4 regions of the Promicromonospora sukumoe genome follow, and region 4 is predicted to be linked to each of the others. Evidence: riboswitches for the same ligand, from Rfam matches in the RefSeq annotation. Region 4 holds a riboswitch; each other region holds the start of a gene.
What was found. A riboswitch is a leader RNA that binds a small molecule or an ion and turns the genes downstream of it on or off. The one in region 4 is predicted to bind cyclic di-AMP.

Region 1: linked by a shared signal. The riboswitch ahead of FHX71_RS28615 (C40 family peptidase) and the one ahead of FHX71_RS03335 (C40 family peptidase) in region 4 are both predicted to bind cyclic di-AMP.
Region 2: linked by a shared signal. The riboswitch ahead of FHX71_RS18135 (C40 family peptidase) and the one ahead of FHX71_RS03335 (C40 family peptidase) in region 4 are both predicted to bind cyclic di-AMP.
Region 3: linked by a shared signal. The riboswitch ahead of FHX71_RS21475 (C40 family peptidase) and the one ahead of FHX71_RS03335 (C40 family peptidase) in region 4 are both predicted to bind cyclic di-AMP.

What each region holds. Positions count from the first base shown of each region.
Region 1 covers NZ_JACGWV010000004.1:39,844-43,122, reverse strand. Annotated here, with positions in the region: gene FHX71_RS28625 (S8 family serine peptidase) at 1-328, opposite strand, end outside; gene FHX71_RS28620 (hypothetical protein) at 449-1,342, opposite strand; cyclic di-AMP (ydaO/yuaA leader) riboswitch at 1,506-1,702, shown strand; gene FHX71_RS28615 (C40 family peptidase) at 1,704-2,438, shown strand; gene FHX71_RS28610 (hypothetical protein) at 2,618-3,279, opposite strand, start outside.
Region 2 covers NZ_JACGWV010000002.1:199,201-202,479, forward strand. Annotated here, with positions in the region: gene FHX71_RS18130 (phytoene desaturase family protein) at 1-1,517, opposite strand, end outside; cyclic di-AMP (ydaO/yuaA leader) riboswitch at 1,673-1,824, shown strand; gene FHX71_RS18135 (C40 family peptidase) at 1,826-2,710, shown strand; gene FHX71_RS18140 (NAD(P)-dependent oxidoreductase) at 2,855-3,279, shown strand, end outside.
Region 3 covers NZ_JACGWV010000002.1:990,130-993,408, forward strand. Annotated here, with positions in the region: gene FHX71_RS21470 (universal stress protein) at 1-386, opposite strand, end outside; gene FHX71_RS21475 (C40 family peptidase) at 549-1,343, opposite strand; cyclic di-AMP (ydaO/yuaA leader) riboswitch at 1,346-1,543, opposite strand; gene FHX71_RS21480 (iron-dependent transcriptional repressor DtxR) at 1,720-2,436, opposite strand; gene serC (phosphoserine transaminase) at 2,526-3,279, shown strand, end outside.
Region 4 covers NZ_JACGWV010000001.1:744,015-747,293, reverse strand. Annotated here, with positions in the region: gene FHX71_RS03340 (FAD-binding oxidoreductase) at 1-1,271, shown strand, start outside; cyclic di-AMP (ydaO/yuaA leader) riboswitch at 1,476-1,630, shown strand; gene FHX71_RS03335 (C40 family peptidase) at 1,631-2,467, shown strand; gene FHX71_RS03330 (purine-cytosine permease family protein) at 2,575-3,279, shown strand, end outside.

The DNA.
Region 1 (3,279 bases), on a different contig from region 4:
CGTCGCCGTCGTTGGCGCCGTCGGGGCCCCTGAAGTCCCCGTCGCCGCACGGACGGACGTCCGCGCAGCCCGTGAAGGTGGCACCCGGCAGGAGCTGTCCCGCCAGGTCCGGCTGGTCGAAGTCGACTCCTGTGTCGACCACGGCCACCACCACGCCCGCGCCGGTGCTGGCCGGCCAGGCCGCCTCGGCGTTGATCTGGTCCAGGCCCCACTGCTTGTCCCGGAGGGGATCGCTGGTCGCGGCCTGCGCGCCCGGCGCGACGGCGACCAGCGCCGTCACGACGAGCGCCACGGAGGTGGCGGCGCCGGCAAAGGACTTCCTGTTCATCTGTGCCCCCTGTGCTCGCACGGGGGTTGATTACCCCCGAACTGGGGCAAACCTAGGGGGACCGGACAGGCGCCGAACAGGCCCCGCGTCCGATCGGGGGTGAAATTTACACGATCGCAATCAGGCCCAGGCCTGGGAGAGCTCGCCCTCGTCGGAGGCCTCCCGGGACAGCCGCAGCGCGGCGATCGAGGCGCCGAGCAGCAGGGCCACCACCCAGGCGCCGAGCTGGTGCCCCTCGGGAGAGATCGCGGCGGAGGCGATCCTGCCCGCGGCCATCGCTACCGCGGACAGGGGGTCCTCGCTGAGGGCCGAGCCGGGCCAGATGTTCTCCTGCACGGCCAGCAGGGCGGGGCCGGCCGCCTGGAACACCCACACGACGCCGGCGGCGGGCAGCCAGCCGAGCAGCTCGATCGGCCGGCTGTCGACGGTGAGGCCGAACGCGACGCCCAGCGCCACCGCGAAGATCCACCAGGTGCCGACCGGGGACACGGAGCCGCCCGGCACGAGGCCCCAGAACCAGCCGTCGAGGAGCACCACGGGCAGGGCGAGCGCGACGCCGCGCAGCGCCGCGGGCCCGAGGCCGGCCAGGAGGCCCGCCGCGAGGCCGAAGAGGCCCGCGGCGCAGGTGACGACGAGCATCCCGAGCGGCATGGCGTCACCGGGCACGGTCTCGCGGGCCGCGAGCCACCAGGACGAGCCGCCCGCGGCCGCCATGGCGGTCAGCGTGCCCGCGATCGCGGCGGCCGCACCCGCGCCGGCCGAGGCGGGGAGGCGGGCGGTGACGCCGGAGAGCAGGCCGCCGATCAGGGCCATGACGACGAGGCCCGCGACGGCGCCGTCAGCCGTGAACGGCAGCGGGAGCAGTCCGGCCGCCGCGGCGTCGGACGCCTCCGCAATGCCTGTGACCTGGTACGACATCTGCGCCAGCCACGGCAGGAAGCCGCAGGCCCACCAGACGATCGCACTGATGGGAAACACCCACCAGGCGGAGATACGGGAGTGCGATTCGCCCATGCGGCCGAACGCTAGCGGATGTGTGATGTCGGTCATAACCCCGGACGCCCGAAACGGCGCAAATCTGCGCCTTCGTTGGGTCAGACCGGAATGCGTAACCCGATCGTGACTTTTTCCATGAACGTGTGTACTTTGACTTCTGCTCCACCCCCACGGTGGAGTCGCGATCCGGACGCCGAATCCTGTCACCGGTTCGTGACCAGACGTTCAAGACAGGAGCGGGGGACCCATTCCCGGGCGACAGCAGGATCGTCGTCCTCGGGGTGAAGCCGGACGGTACCCCCTTGTAAGCCGTGCGGCCGGGTAGCACTCCTCACCCGAACCCGACAGCTGACCTCGCAGGCGGTACAGGAGACCTTAGGTGACGAACTCCCTCCGCGGACGGCATCGTGACAGCCGCCCGGCCCAGACACCACTGACTATCCTCGCTCGTACCGCCACCGAGAACGCCGGCACCGTCGCCCGCCGTGGCGCCATCGCGGCAGCCGCAGGCGGCGTCCTCATCTCGACCATCGCGACGACGGCCCACGCGGCCCCCGCGATGGACCTGAAGACCGAGGTCAAGACCGCGAAGCTCAACTCGGTCGACCTCAACTCCCTCACCGCGGTAGCCAAGCAGTCCCTCGTCGGCGCGCCCACCGTGACCGTCCCGGCCGACGCGAAGATGCCGATCGAGATGGAAGCCCTGGGCACCTCGAAGGGCGCCGACGGCGAGAAGGGCGAGGGCCCCGCCGTCGTCTCGGTCGACGCCCCGGACCCCGTGCCGGTGGGCCAGCAGGCCGTCAACATCGCCTTCAACTACCTGGGCATCACCTACGTGCTGGGCGGCGCCTCGCCGGCTGAGGGCATGGACTGCTCCGGCCTGATCCAGTACGTGTACGCGCAGCTCGGTGTCTCCCTGCCGCACTCCTCGAGCGCGATGCTCAGCTCCGGCTACCAGGTCACGTACCCCGAGCCGGGCGACATCGTCTGGACGCCCGGCCACGTGGCCCTCTACGCGGGCAACGGCATGATCATCGAGGCCTGGGCCGCCGGCATGCCGGTGCGCTACACCGAGATGTGGCAGAACAGCCCGACCTTCATCCGGGTCGTCTGAGCCGGAGGCGCAGCGCAGGGTGAGGGCCGAGGAACGAGGCACTCGCCCGGAGCGGAGCCGCAGGCTCAGACGACAAAGAGCAGAGTCTGAGCCGCAGCACCTAGTGAGGCGCCGCCTCCACCTCGGGCCCCGGCCCGACGGCGGGGCGGCGCCTTTCGCGTTCCCCCGCGAGGCGCGCCCTACTCCGGCCAGTCGCAGCTCTCCGCGATGAACGCGACCAGGTCGGCGCGTGCCGAGTCCGGCATGGGCACGTAGATCACGTGCTGCGCCACCCCGTCGACGCTCGCCGACACGGGCAGGAACGTGCCGCGCTTGTCCTCGCCGACGGCGTGGGCGTCGCAGCGGGCGGGCACGACGGGCAGCGTGACGCTGCCGCCGGACCGCTGGCCGTCGAGCGCCGCGCCGGTCCAGCCGGAGCCGTCGTCGCCCGGGTCGGGGTTGTTCATGATGGTGGTCCCGGCGATGCGGTCGATCGTGACCTCGGGTCCGCCGTCCACCGGCTCGACCCGCAGCGTGACCAGCGCGGTGAGCTCACCGTCCCGGGTCTCGACGGGGACGTCGGCGTCGACGGTCAGGCTCACGCCCGCGGCGACGGCCGCGCCGGCACAGTCCACCGCGTGGTTCCGGGCGAGGTGGCCGCCGGGGTCGCCCACCTCGTCGACGACGACGTCGGTGGCCGGCCCGAGGTCGTCGTACTCGCCCAGGGCCAGCATGAGGACAGCCGACGGCGCGGCGTCCGGCACGGGCTCGCCGGGCCCTGCCGGGAACCCCGCGCACTCCGCCTCGCCCAGCCCGAGGTAGACGTCGCGCGTCGTGCCGGGCCGCAGCGCCGGGGTGCGGT
Region 2 (3,279 bases), on a different contig from region 4:
GAGCCGGGCCCGTCCTCCGCGAACGGCCAGGTCAGGTCGCGGTGGAAGATGTGCCCGCCCGGCAGACCGACGTCGCCCTCCAGGTCCACTGGGGTGCGCACCTCGAGGCAGGGCGCGCCGTCGGCGTCGAGAGCGAGCACGTCCTCGATGGGCTCGGCCAGCACGGTGTTCAGCGACGCGAGGGTGGCCGCCAGCGCCTGCTCGCGGGCGCCGTCGGGGTCCGCGCGGAAGAGCCGGGCCGGCATGTGCAGCCCGAACAGCGTGATCGTCTGCGCGTCGGTCCCGGCCAACGACGGCCCGAGGATCGTCCGGTCGGACAGCGTATGGCAGTAGATCTCGCTGGGCGGCAGGTCGGGGATGCGCCCGGCGGCGGCCTGCGCGTACGCGGTCTGGAGCTGGGTCAGCGACTCGTTGACGTGCAGGGTCCCGCTGAACGCGGCGACCGGGTCGACGTCGTCGCGCAGGCGCGGCAGCCGGCTGAGCAGCATGTTCACCTTGAGCTGGGCGCCCTCGGGCGCGGCATCGGCGACACCGGCACCACCAGCACCAGCACCAGCACCACCCACCACCCCACCCGAAGCAGCCCCCCGCCCCGCTCCGGCCAACAACCGGTCCAGCTCCGCCGGCGCGCAGCCCGCGAGCACGTGCCCGGCGGTCACGCCCCCGGTGCGCCCGTCGGCGTCGGTCCAGGCCACCTCGGCGCCCACGGCGCCGGGGTCGACGGCGGTCACCGACGCGGACGTGACGATCGTGGCGCCGGCCGCCACGGCGGCGTCGCGCAGGGCGCCCGAGACGGCGCCCATGCCGCCCACGGGGACGTCCCAGTCGCCGGTCCCGTTGCCGATCACGTGGTACAGGAAGCAGCGGTTCTGCCTCAGGGACGGCTCGTCGACGTCGGCGAACGTGCCGATCAGGCCGTCAGTGGCGGCGACGCCGCGCACGACGTCGTCGGCGAAGGTGCGGCGCAGCACCTCACCGAGGGGCTCCTCGAACAGGGCGCGCCAGGCCTCCTCGCCCACGCCGTCGGACACGAGGCGACGGACGGTGGCGCGCGGGAGCAGGGGCTCGGTGAGGGTGGGCGCGAGGCGGCGCGCCACCTCGGCGGTCATCGCGTAGAACCGGCCCCAGGCCTCGTGGTCGGCATCGGAACCGGTCAGGCGACGGAAGGAGGCGCGTGTGGCGGCCTCGTCCTGGGTGTCGACCAGCAGGCCGCCGTCGGCCACGGGGGTGTACGACGACCAACGACGGCGGACGAGCCGGATCGGCAGCCCGAGCTCGTCCACGACCCGGTGCGGCAGGAGCGAGACGAGGTAGGAGTAGCGGGACAGACGGGCGTCCACGCCGGTGAACGGGCGGGCCGAGACGGACGCGCCGCCGACGTGGTCCGCGCGCTCCAGGACGAGGACCGAGCGCCCGCCGCGGGCCGCGTAGGCCGCTGCGGTGAGGCCGTTGTGACCGGCGCCCACGACGACGACGTCGTACCGGGCGCGCAGGGTGTCGAGCAGGGAATCGGACATGCACGCCATGGTGACACGGGGCACTCATTGCCAGGAACGTTCCATCACAAGACGGTATGTGACCTAATCGTGACATTTGAACGGGAGACGAGTACGGTCGATCTCGCCGCTCCAGCAACGGGTCGGTCCAGGCCCGGACGCCGAACCCTGTCACCGGTCCTGAGCAGCCAGAACGTGACAGGGGCGGGGGAACCAAGTAAGCCGGGCACGGGAGTGTCCTCGGGGTGAAGCCTCCTTGTGAGGCCGGGTGATTGCTCTCCCCATCCGAACCCGACAGCTCACTTCGTAGGCGTCCGAGGAGATCACTGGTGACCGTACTCACCGACCGCACCCAGGACTGGGCGGACGACCAGGTAAACCGACCCAGCAACCGGGCGCGGCATCGCGCCGAGGGCCCCGCCCTCACCCCCTTCACCGCTCTGACCCAGACAGCAGCCGAGAACGCCGCCCGTACCGGCGCGATCGCGGTAGTCACCTCCGGCATGCTCGCGTCGGTCTTCACCCAGACCGCCCACACCGCGCCTGCCGAGTCCCACACCCAGACCACGCTCGCCAACAAGACGTTCGACACCAAGACCCGCGCGGGCCTGGCCGAGAACCTCGTGACCAAGGTCGAGGTCGCCAACGACGCCAGCTTCCTGGCCGAGCAGGGTCGCGTCAGCGTGACCCCGTACGCCGAGACCAAGGCGGGTATCGCCGAGGCCAAGGAGAAGAAGGAGGCCGAGGCGCGCGCCAAGGCCGAGGCGGAAGCCAAGGCGAAGGCCGAGGCGGAGGCCAAGGCTGCCGCAGAGGCCGAGGCCGCCGCGGCAGCCGAGGCCGAGGCCGTGGTGGCGAAGGCCGCCGCGTCCTCCTCGGGCCTGGGCCAGCAGGCCGTCAACCTCGCCCTCGAGTACGTGGGCGTGCCCTACGTGTGGGGCGGGGCCTCACCCAGCGGCTTCGACTGCTCCGGGCTCATCCAGTACGTCTACGCCCAGCTCGGGATCAGCCTGCCGCACAGCTCGGCCTCGATGTCGACCGTCGGCTACCAGGTCTCCGCCGCGGAGGCCCAGCCGGGCGACATCGTCTGGACGTCCGGCCACGTCTCGCTCTACGCGGGCAACGGCATGGTCGTCGAGGCCCAGCAGGCCGGCGTCCCCGTGCACTACACGGAGATGTGGCAGACCAACCCGGTCTTCATCCGGGTGACGGGCTGACGCTCTTCCCGCGATAGCCGCAGTACCCCGCAGTACCTCGCAAGAACCCCCAGCGCAGAGCGCCCGCCCGGCCGCCCCGAGGACTTCCTCGGACAGGCCGGACGGGCGCTCTGCCGCGTGGGCCCGTCCGGTAACGTCCCCGGAGTGAAGATCCTCGTACCCGACGTGCCCTTCGACCTCGACTTCCCGTCCCTGCTGCCCGACGGCGGAGCCTCCTTCGCACCCGGCGGCCCCGACACCGTCGCCACCTACGCGATGACCGAGCCGATCCCCGCGGAGCACACCGACGCCGAGGTGCTCGTCACCTGGTCGAGCCCGCCCAAGATCGTCGCCGACGCCGCCGAGCGCATGACCGCCCTGCGCTGGGTGCAGACCCTCTCCGCGGGGCCCGACGTCGCGCTGCGGTCCGGGTTCGCGCCCGACGTCGTCATCTCGTCCGGGCAGTCCCTGCACGACGACACCGTCACCGAGCACGCCCTGGCCCTCATCCTGGCGTCGGTCCGCCGGATCGACGTGTCCCTGGCCGCGCAGCGGGAGCACCGCTGGGCCAAGGAGATCGCGTTCGCCCA
Region 3 (3,279 bases), on a different contig from region 4:
GCCGACGACACCGTGCCCAGCAGCCGCTCCGTGAACCCGCCCCGGCCGCGGGTTCCGACGACGGCGAGCCCGTAGTCGGCGGACAGCTCCACGAGCACGCCCGCGGCGTCACCGGTGGCGACCTCCGTCGTGGCGCGCACCCCGGCGTCGGCCACGCGGTTCTCCGCCTCGACCAGGACCGCCTTGGCGCCCTCCTGGATGGTGGTGTCGTCGAGGGCGGCGTACCCGCCGTCGAGCGACGCGGCCGTGAACGACGGGAGGGAGTAGCTGCACACGATGTGCAGCGCCCAGCCCACGCGGTGCGCGTAGGCGGTGGCCCAGTCCAGCGCGTGCAGACTCGCGGCCGATCCGTCCACCCCGACCAGTACGACCTCGGATCGTGTCATCGCCAGTCCTTTCCTCGGCAGTGCATCTTTGCCCTCCAACGCTACCGGCGGCGCGGTGCCCATGGGTATCCGGAGGCAAAAAGTATGCAGGACGACGGCAAAGCAGAGCGCCCGCCCGGTCGTGACCGGGCGGGCGCTCTGCGAGGTACTACGTGGCTGCGGTCAGCCAAGGCGGATGAACGTCGGGTTCGACTGCCAGATGGTGCGGAAGTCGACCACGGTGCCCGGCTTCGAGGCGTCGATCATGGTGTTGCCACCGGCGTAGATCGAGACGTGACCCGGGGTCCACATGAGGTCGCCCGGCTGGGCCTCCGACGCCGACACCTGCGTGCCGTAGCCGGCCTGCGCCGAGGACGAGTGCGGCAGCGAGATGCCGAGCTGGCCGAAGACGTACGAAGTAAAGCCCGAGCAGTCGAAACCGCTCGGGCTGCCGCCACCGGAGACGTACGGGACGCCGATGTACCGGCTGGCGATGGAGATCACGGAGTTGCCGATCGCGGACGCCGGGACGTCGACGGACGCGGAAGCAGTCGAGACCGTGGCGGCCGCAGCATCGGCGGCCTCGGCTGCCTCGGCGGCTGCTGCCTCAGCGGCCTCCTTGGCGGCGATCTCGGCCTGGTAGTCCTCGTTGTCGGCGGCGGAGACCACCGAGACGGCGGACTTCTCGACGCTCAGCTCGGCGTCGGGCGCGACGGTCACGACGGGGGCGTTGGACAGGGACTCACGGGCCTGCGACGTCAGCGCGTTCAGGTCCACGGAGTTCATCTTCGCGGGGCCGGTCTCCATCGGAGCGGCCTGCGCTGCCATCGCGCCACCGAACGTCGAGACCAGGAGCGCGCCACCCGCGGCGGCGACCGCGGTACGGCGACCCACGGCGGCGTTCTGGGCGAGCTCGGTCAGCGGGGTCACGGGGCGGCGCGCAGCACGATGGCGTGCGCGGGTGGTACGTGCGGTCACGTAGTACCTCTCCTTGTACGCCTTCGAGGTCAGCTGTCGGGTTCGGGTGGGAGAAATCACCCGGCCGTGCGCTCCACCAAAAATGGATTGCCCGGCTTCACCCCGAGGACGCACCCTGGCGCCCAATGGTGGGTCCCCCGCCTCTGTCATGCGGTCGTCTTGGGGCCCCGGCCGGTGACAGAGTTCGGCGTCCGTCCGGAGACTCCCTCGGAATAAACTCCGCGGGAGCGGTCCGAACGTACCCGACGTCACCCCCGATGTCACGTTCCGGCAACGAATGTCATGGCGTGTCGGACGTGCGGCTAGACCTTTCCGACAAACTGGCCCGTTTCGGGCACCTGCAACCGGTCTCAGGCGGGCATTTCAGGCGTATGTCTCAGGCGGTCGCGACGAACAGGTGCCGCGCCAGGTCCTCGCCCAGCTCGAGCGCGGTCCCGGCGCCGTCGACCGTGACCGTGTAGGTCCCGTCGCTGAGCTCGGCCGTGATCCGCGAGCCGGGCACGAGGCCGGCGTCGGACAGCCGGGCCAGCAGCTCGACGTCCGTCTGCAGCGGCTCCGCGATGCGGGTGAGCGACGCCGCGAGCGGCTCGCCCTTGACGCCCTTCTTCGCCGCCGCCTCGAAGGCGGAGGGCAGCGAGATGACGCCGGCCAGGAACGGCACGTCCGTGTAGGCCTCGCCGAGCTCCGACAGGCCGGGGATCGGGTTGCCGTACGGGTCGTGGTGCGGGTGGTCGAGCAGGCCCACGAGACGCTTCTCCACGAGATCGCTCATGACGTGCTCCCAGCGGCAGGCCTCGACGTGCACGTGCTCCCAGTCGAGCTTGATCACGTCGGTCAGCAGGCGCTCCGCGAGGCGGTGCTTGCGCATCACGCGCATCGCCTTCTCGTGCCCGAGCTCCGTGAGCTCCAGGTGGCGGTCCCCGGTCACGATCACGAGTCCGTCGCGCTCCATGCGCGCGACGGTCTGCGACACCGTCGGCCCGGAGTGCCCCAGGCGCTCCGCGATGCGCGCGCGCAGGGGGGTGATGCCCTCCTCGTCGAGCTCGTAGATCGTCTTGAGGTACATCTCGGTGGTGTCGATCAGATCCGTCACGTCAGCTCCCGTCATGCGCGCAGCCGTCCAGTCGCCCCTGGGCTCGGCGCCCCGGGCGTCGGCCCAGGTTCTAGTCTAGTTCTGTGCCACTGACAATCCCGACACACCTGCTGCCCGCCGACGGCCGTTTCGGCTCAGGACCCTCCAAGGTGCGCCAGGGCCAGGTCGATCATCTCGTGGCGAACGCCCACGTGCTCGGTACCTCACACCGGCAGGCACCCGTGAAAGACCTGGTGCGCCGTATCCGTGAGGGTGTCACGGAGCTGCTCGGCGCGCCCGACGGGTACGAGGTGGCCCTCGGGAACGGCGGCTCGACCGCGTTCTGGGACGTCGCCACGCTCTGCCTCGTGGAGCGCAAGGCGCAGCACGCGTCGTTCGGCGAGTTCGGCGGCAAGTTCGCCACGGCCACGTCGCGCGCGCCCTTCCTCGAGCCGTCCCAGGCGATCACGGCGGAGCCGGGCACGGTGGCCTACCTCCAGCCGGCCGACGACGTCGACACCTACGCCACCCCGCACAACGAGACCTCCACCGGGGCGATGGCGCCCGTGCTGCGCCCGGCCGGCCCGGAGGGCGCCGTCGTCCTGACCGACGCGACGTCCGGCGCCGGCGCGCTGCCGGTGGACCTGAGCCAGACCGACGCCTATTACTTCGCGCCGCAGAAGGCGTTCGCGGCCGACGGCGGCCTGTGGCTCGCCGTGCTGTCCCCCGCGGCGGTCGAGCGAGCCGCCCGGATCGAGGCCTCGGGCCGCTGGGTGCCGGAGTTCCTGTCGCTCACGACGGCGCTCTCCAACTCGCGGCTGGACCAGACGCTCAACACGCCCGCCGTCGCGACCCTGCTGCTGC
Region 4 (3,279 bases):
CCGTGGCCGACGTGCAGGCGGCCGTCCGGTTCGCCTCCGGCTCCGGGCTCGCCCTGTCCGTCCGCGGCGGCGGGCACGGCTTCGCCGGCTTCGGCACCAACGACGGCGGCATCGTCATCGACCTCGGCGCGCTCGCCGGCGTGGAGGTGGTCGAGGGCGCAGCGGGGGTCGACGGTGGAACGCCGGCCGGCGGCTCAGCTCCGGTCGACGGCGGAGCGCGCCTCGTGCGGATCGGCGGCGGCGCCACCTGGGGACCGGTCGCCGACGCGCTGGCCCCGCACGGCCTCGCGATCTCCTCGGGCGACACGAAGAGCGTCGGCGTCGGCGGGCTGACGCTGAGCGGCGGCATGGGCTGGAAGGTCCGCCGCTACGGCCTGGCCCTGGACAGCCTCGTCGCCGCGCAGCTCGTCACGGCCGACGGCGCCGTCGTCACCGCGAGCGCCGACGAGCACCCGGACCTGTTCTGGGCGATCCGCGGCGGTGGCGGCAACTTCGGCGTGGTGACCTCGTTCGAGTTCGTGGCGCACCCGACGACGCGGGTCTTCTTCGGCAAGGTCTCGTTCCCGGCGGCAGAGGCCGCCGTCGTGCTCCAGGGCTGGGCGGACTACCTGCGCACGGCGCCGGAGGAGCTGACCTCGATCGCGAACCTCGCCAACCCGTTCGCGGGCGGCCCGGAGGCCCCGGTGGAGATCCACGTGGCGTTCGACGGCGACGACGCGGACGCCGCGGACCGGGCGCTCGCCCCGATCCGCGCGCTCGGGACGGTCGTCGCGGACGACGTCGCGCTGACGGCGTACGCGGACGTCCTGGTGGAGGGCGCGACGCCGCCGCCCGGTGTCCACGTGCTCGCGCACGACGGCCTGGTGGACCGGGAGTCGGTCGCGGAGACCCTGGCGATCCTCGCGGAGGCCGGCACGACGCCGGGCTCGCCGTCGATCGCGGTCCGCAGCCTCGGCGGCGCCATGTCGCGGGTGCCGGGCGACGCCACGGCGTACGCGCACCGGCAGGCAGAGCTCATGGTCACGACCTTCACCGGGGGCCCGGCGCCCGCGATCGAGGCCGCCCGGCCGGCGCTGGACGCGCTGTGGGACAGGCTCGCTCCGCACCTCCACGGTGCGTACGCGAACTTCCTCTCGACGGCCGATGAGACCGACGTCACAACCGTGTACCCGGAGCCGACCTACGAGCGGCTCGCGGCGGTCAAGCGGCGGTACGACCCGAGCAACCTCTTCGCGCGGAACCACAATGTGCGACCTGGACGGATGTCCTAGTCGGGACCTTCGGCCCGGTGGGCGCCGTCCGCAGATCCGGGACGGCGCCCACCCTTTAGTGCAGGTCGGACATTCCGGTCAATAGGCCCGAGGCGGTCGGTTGCGCCCGTAACGCGATCGTGACTTTCGCGCCGAGGCGGGCTACGGTCGGTCCCGCTCCCGGGCATTCCGTGAGCACTCGTGGTGGACGCCGAGCCCTGTCACCGCCACGAGTTGTCTGAACAGATGACAGGGACGGGGGAACCAAGTACGTGGGCACCGACGGTGCCCTTGGGGTGAAGCCGCACCAGCACGACGCGGCCGGGTCATTCTCCGATCCGAATCCGACAGCTCACCTCGTAGGCGCCGGGAGAAATGCTGTGACTACACGCACGCCCGGGCGCCATCGTGCTGCCCACCCGCCCATCACCCCGCTGACGCCGTTCTCACGCGCCGCAGCCCGCGGCCTCTCCGCGACCGCCCGCCGTGGCGCGGTCGTCGCCGCAGGATCGGGACTGCTCGTCTCGCTGCTCGGGGTCCCGGCCAACGCCGCCCCCGCGAGCGACCCCGGCACGAACACCGCCGAGCTCGAGGCCGTGCGCGACGTCGTCCGCGACGCCGCCGCGAAGTCGACCACCGCCGACGTGAGCACCGCCGCGCTGGTCACCGCCAAGGTGAACACCGCCCCGGCCGTGAAGGTCGCCGCGGACAGCGAGTTCACGCTGGAGACCGGCACCATCAAGGTCACGCCGGCCCCCGAGCCGGAGCCCGAGCCCGAGCCGGAGCCCGTCGTCGAGGCCGAGCCCGTCCAGGCCGAGGTCACCGAGACCGCCGCCGTCGCCGAGGAGCCCGTGCAGAAGGCCGCCGCCGCTCCGGCGTCCTCCTCCGGGTCGCAGATCGTCGACATCGCGATGCAGTACCTGGGCGTCCCGTACGTCTGGGGCGGCTCGACCCCCGCCGGGTTCGACTGCTCGGGCTTCACGTCCTACGTCTACGCCCAGATCGGTATCACGCTGCCGCACTCCTCGGCGGCGCAGCGCAACTCCGGCACGCAGGTCTCCGCGGCCGAGGCGCTGCCGGGCGACATCATCTGGTCCCCGGGCCACGTCTCCATCTACACCGGCAACGGCATGCAGATCGAGGCCCCGGTCCCCGGCCAGACCGTCCGCGAGTCCAAGATCTGGCAGGACAGCCCGGTCTACCTCCGGATCAGCTGACCCCCGGGCGTTCCGGCTTCCCCGGAGCCGACGCCCGCCCCGCACGGCTCGAAGGGCCCGCACCAGCACGGTGCGGGCCCTTCGTGCGTCGTGGCAGGATCGCCACCATGAGCAGCGCGCCCACGAGCGTCGAGACCAATGCCCTGAACACCATCGACGAGGCCGAACGGCGCGGTTCGCCACGCAACCTGTTCTGGCCCTGGTTCGGGGCCAACGTGTCGGTGCTCGGCCTCGGGTACGGCTCGTACCTGCTCGGGTTCGCCGTCTCGTTCTGGCAGGCCGTCATCGTCGGCACCATCGGCATCGTGGTGTCGTTCCTGTTCTGCGGGTTCATCTCGCTGGCCGGCAAGCGCGGGTCGGCGCCCACCATGGTGCTCTCCCGGGCGGCGTTCGGCGTGCGGGGCAACAAGCTCCCGTCCCTGCTGTCCTGGGTGCTCACCGTCGGCTGGGAGACCGTGCTGGTCGCGCTCGCCACGCTCGCGACGTCGACCGTGCTCGGGACGCTCGGCTGGGGCGGCGGCACCGTCACCAAGGTCGTGGCCCTCGTGGTCGTGGCGGGCATCGTGGTCGTCGCCGGCATCTTCGGGTTCGACCTCGTGATGCGGCTGCAGGTGGTCATCACCGTGCTGACCGCCGTGCTCACCGTCGTCTACATCGTCCTGGTGCTCGACCACATCGACTGGGCCACGGTCGCCGCCATCCCCGCCGGCGGCAGCCCGCAGGTGATCGGCGGGCTCGTGTTCATGATGACCGGCTTCGGGCTCGGCTGGGTCAACATGGCCGCCGACTACTCCCGCTACCTGCCGCGCTCC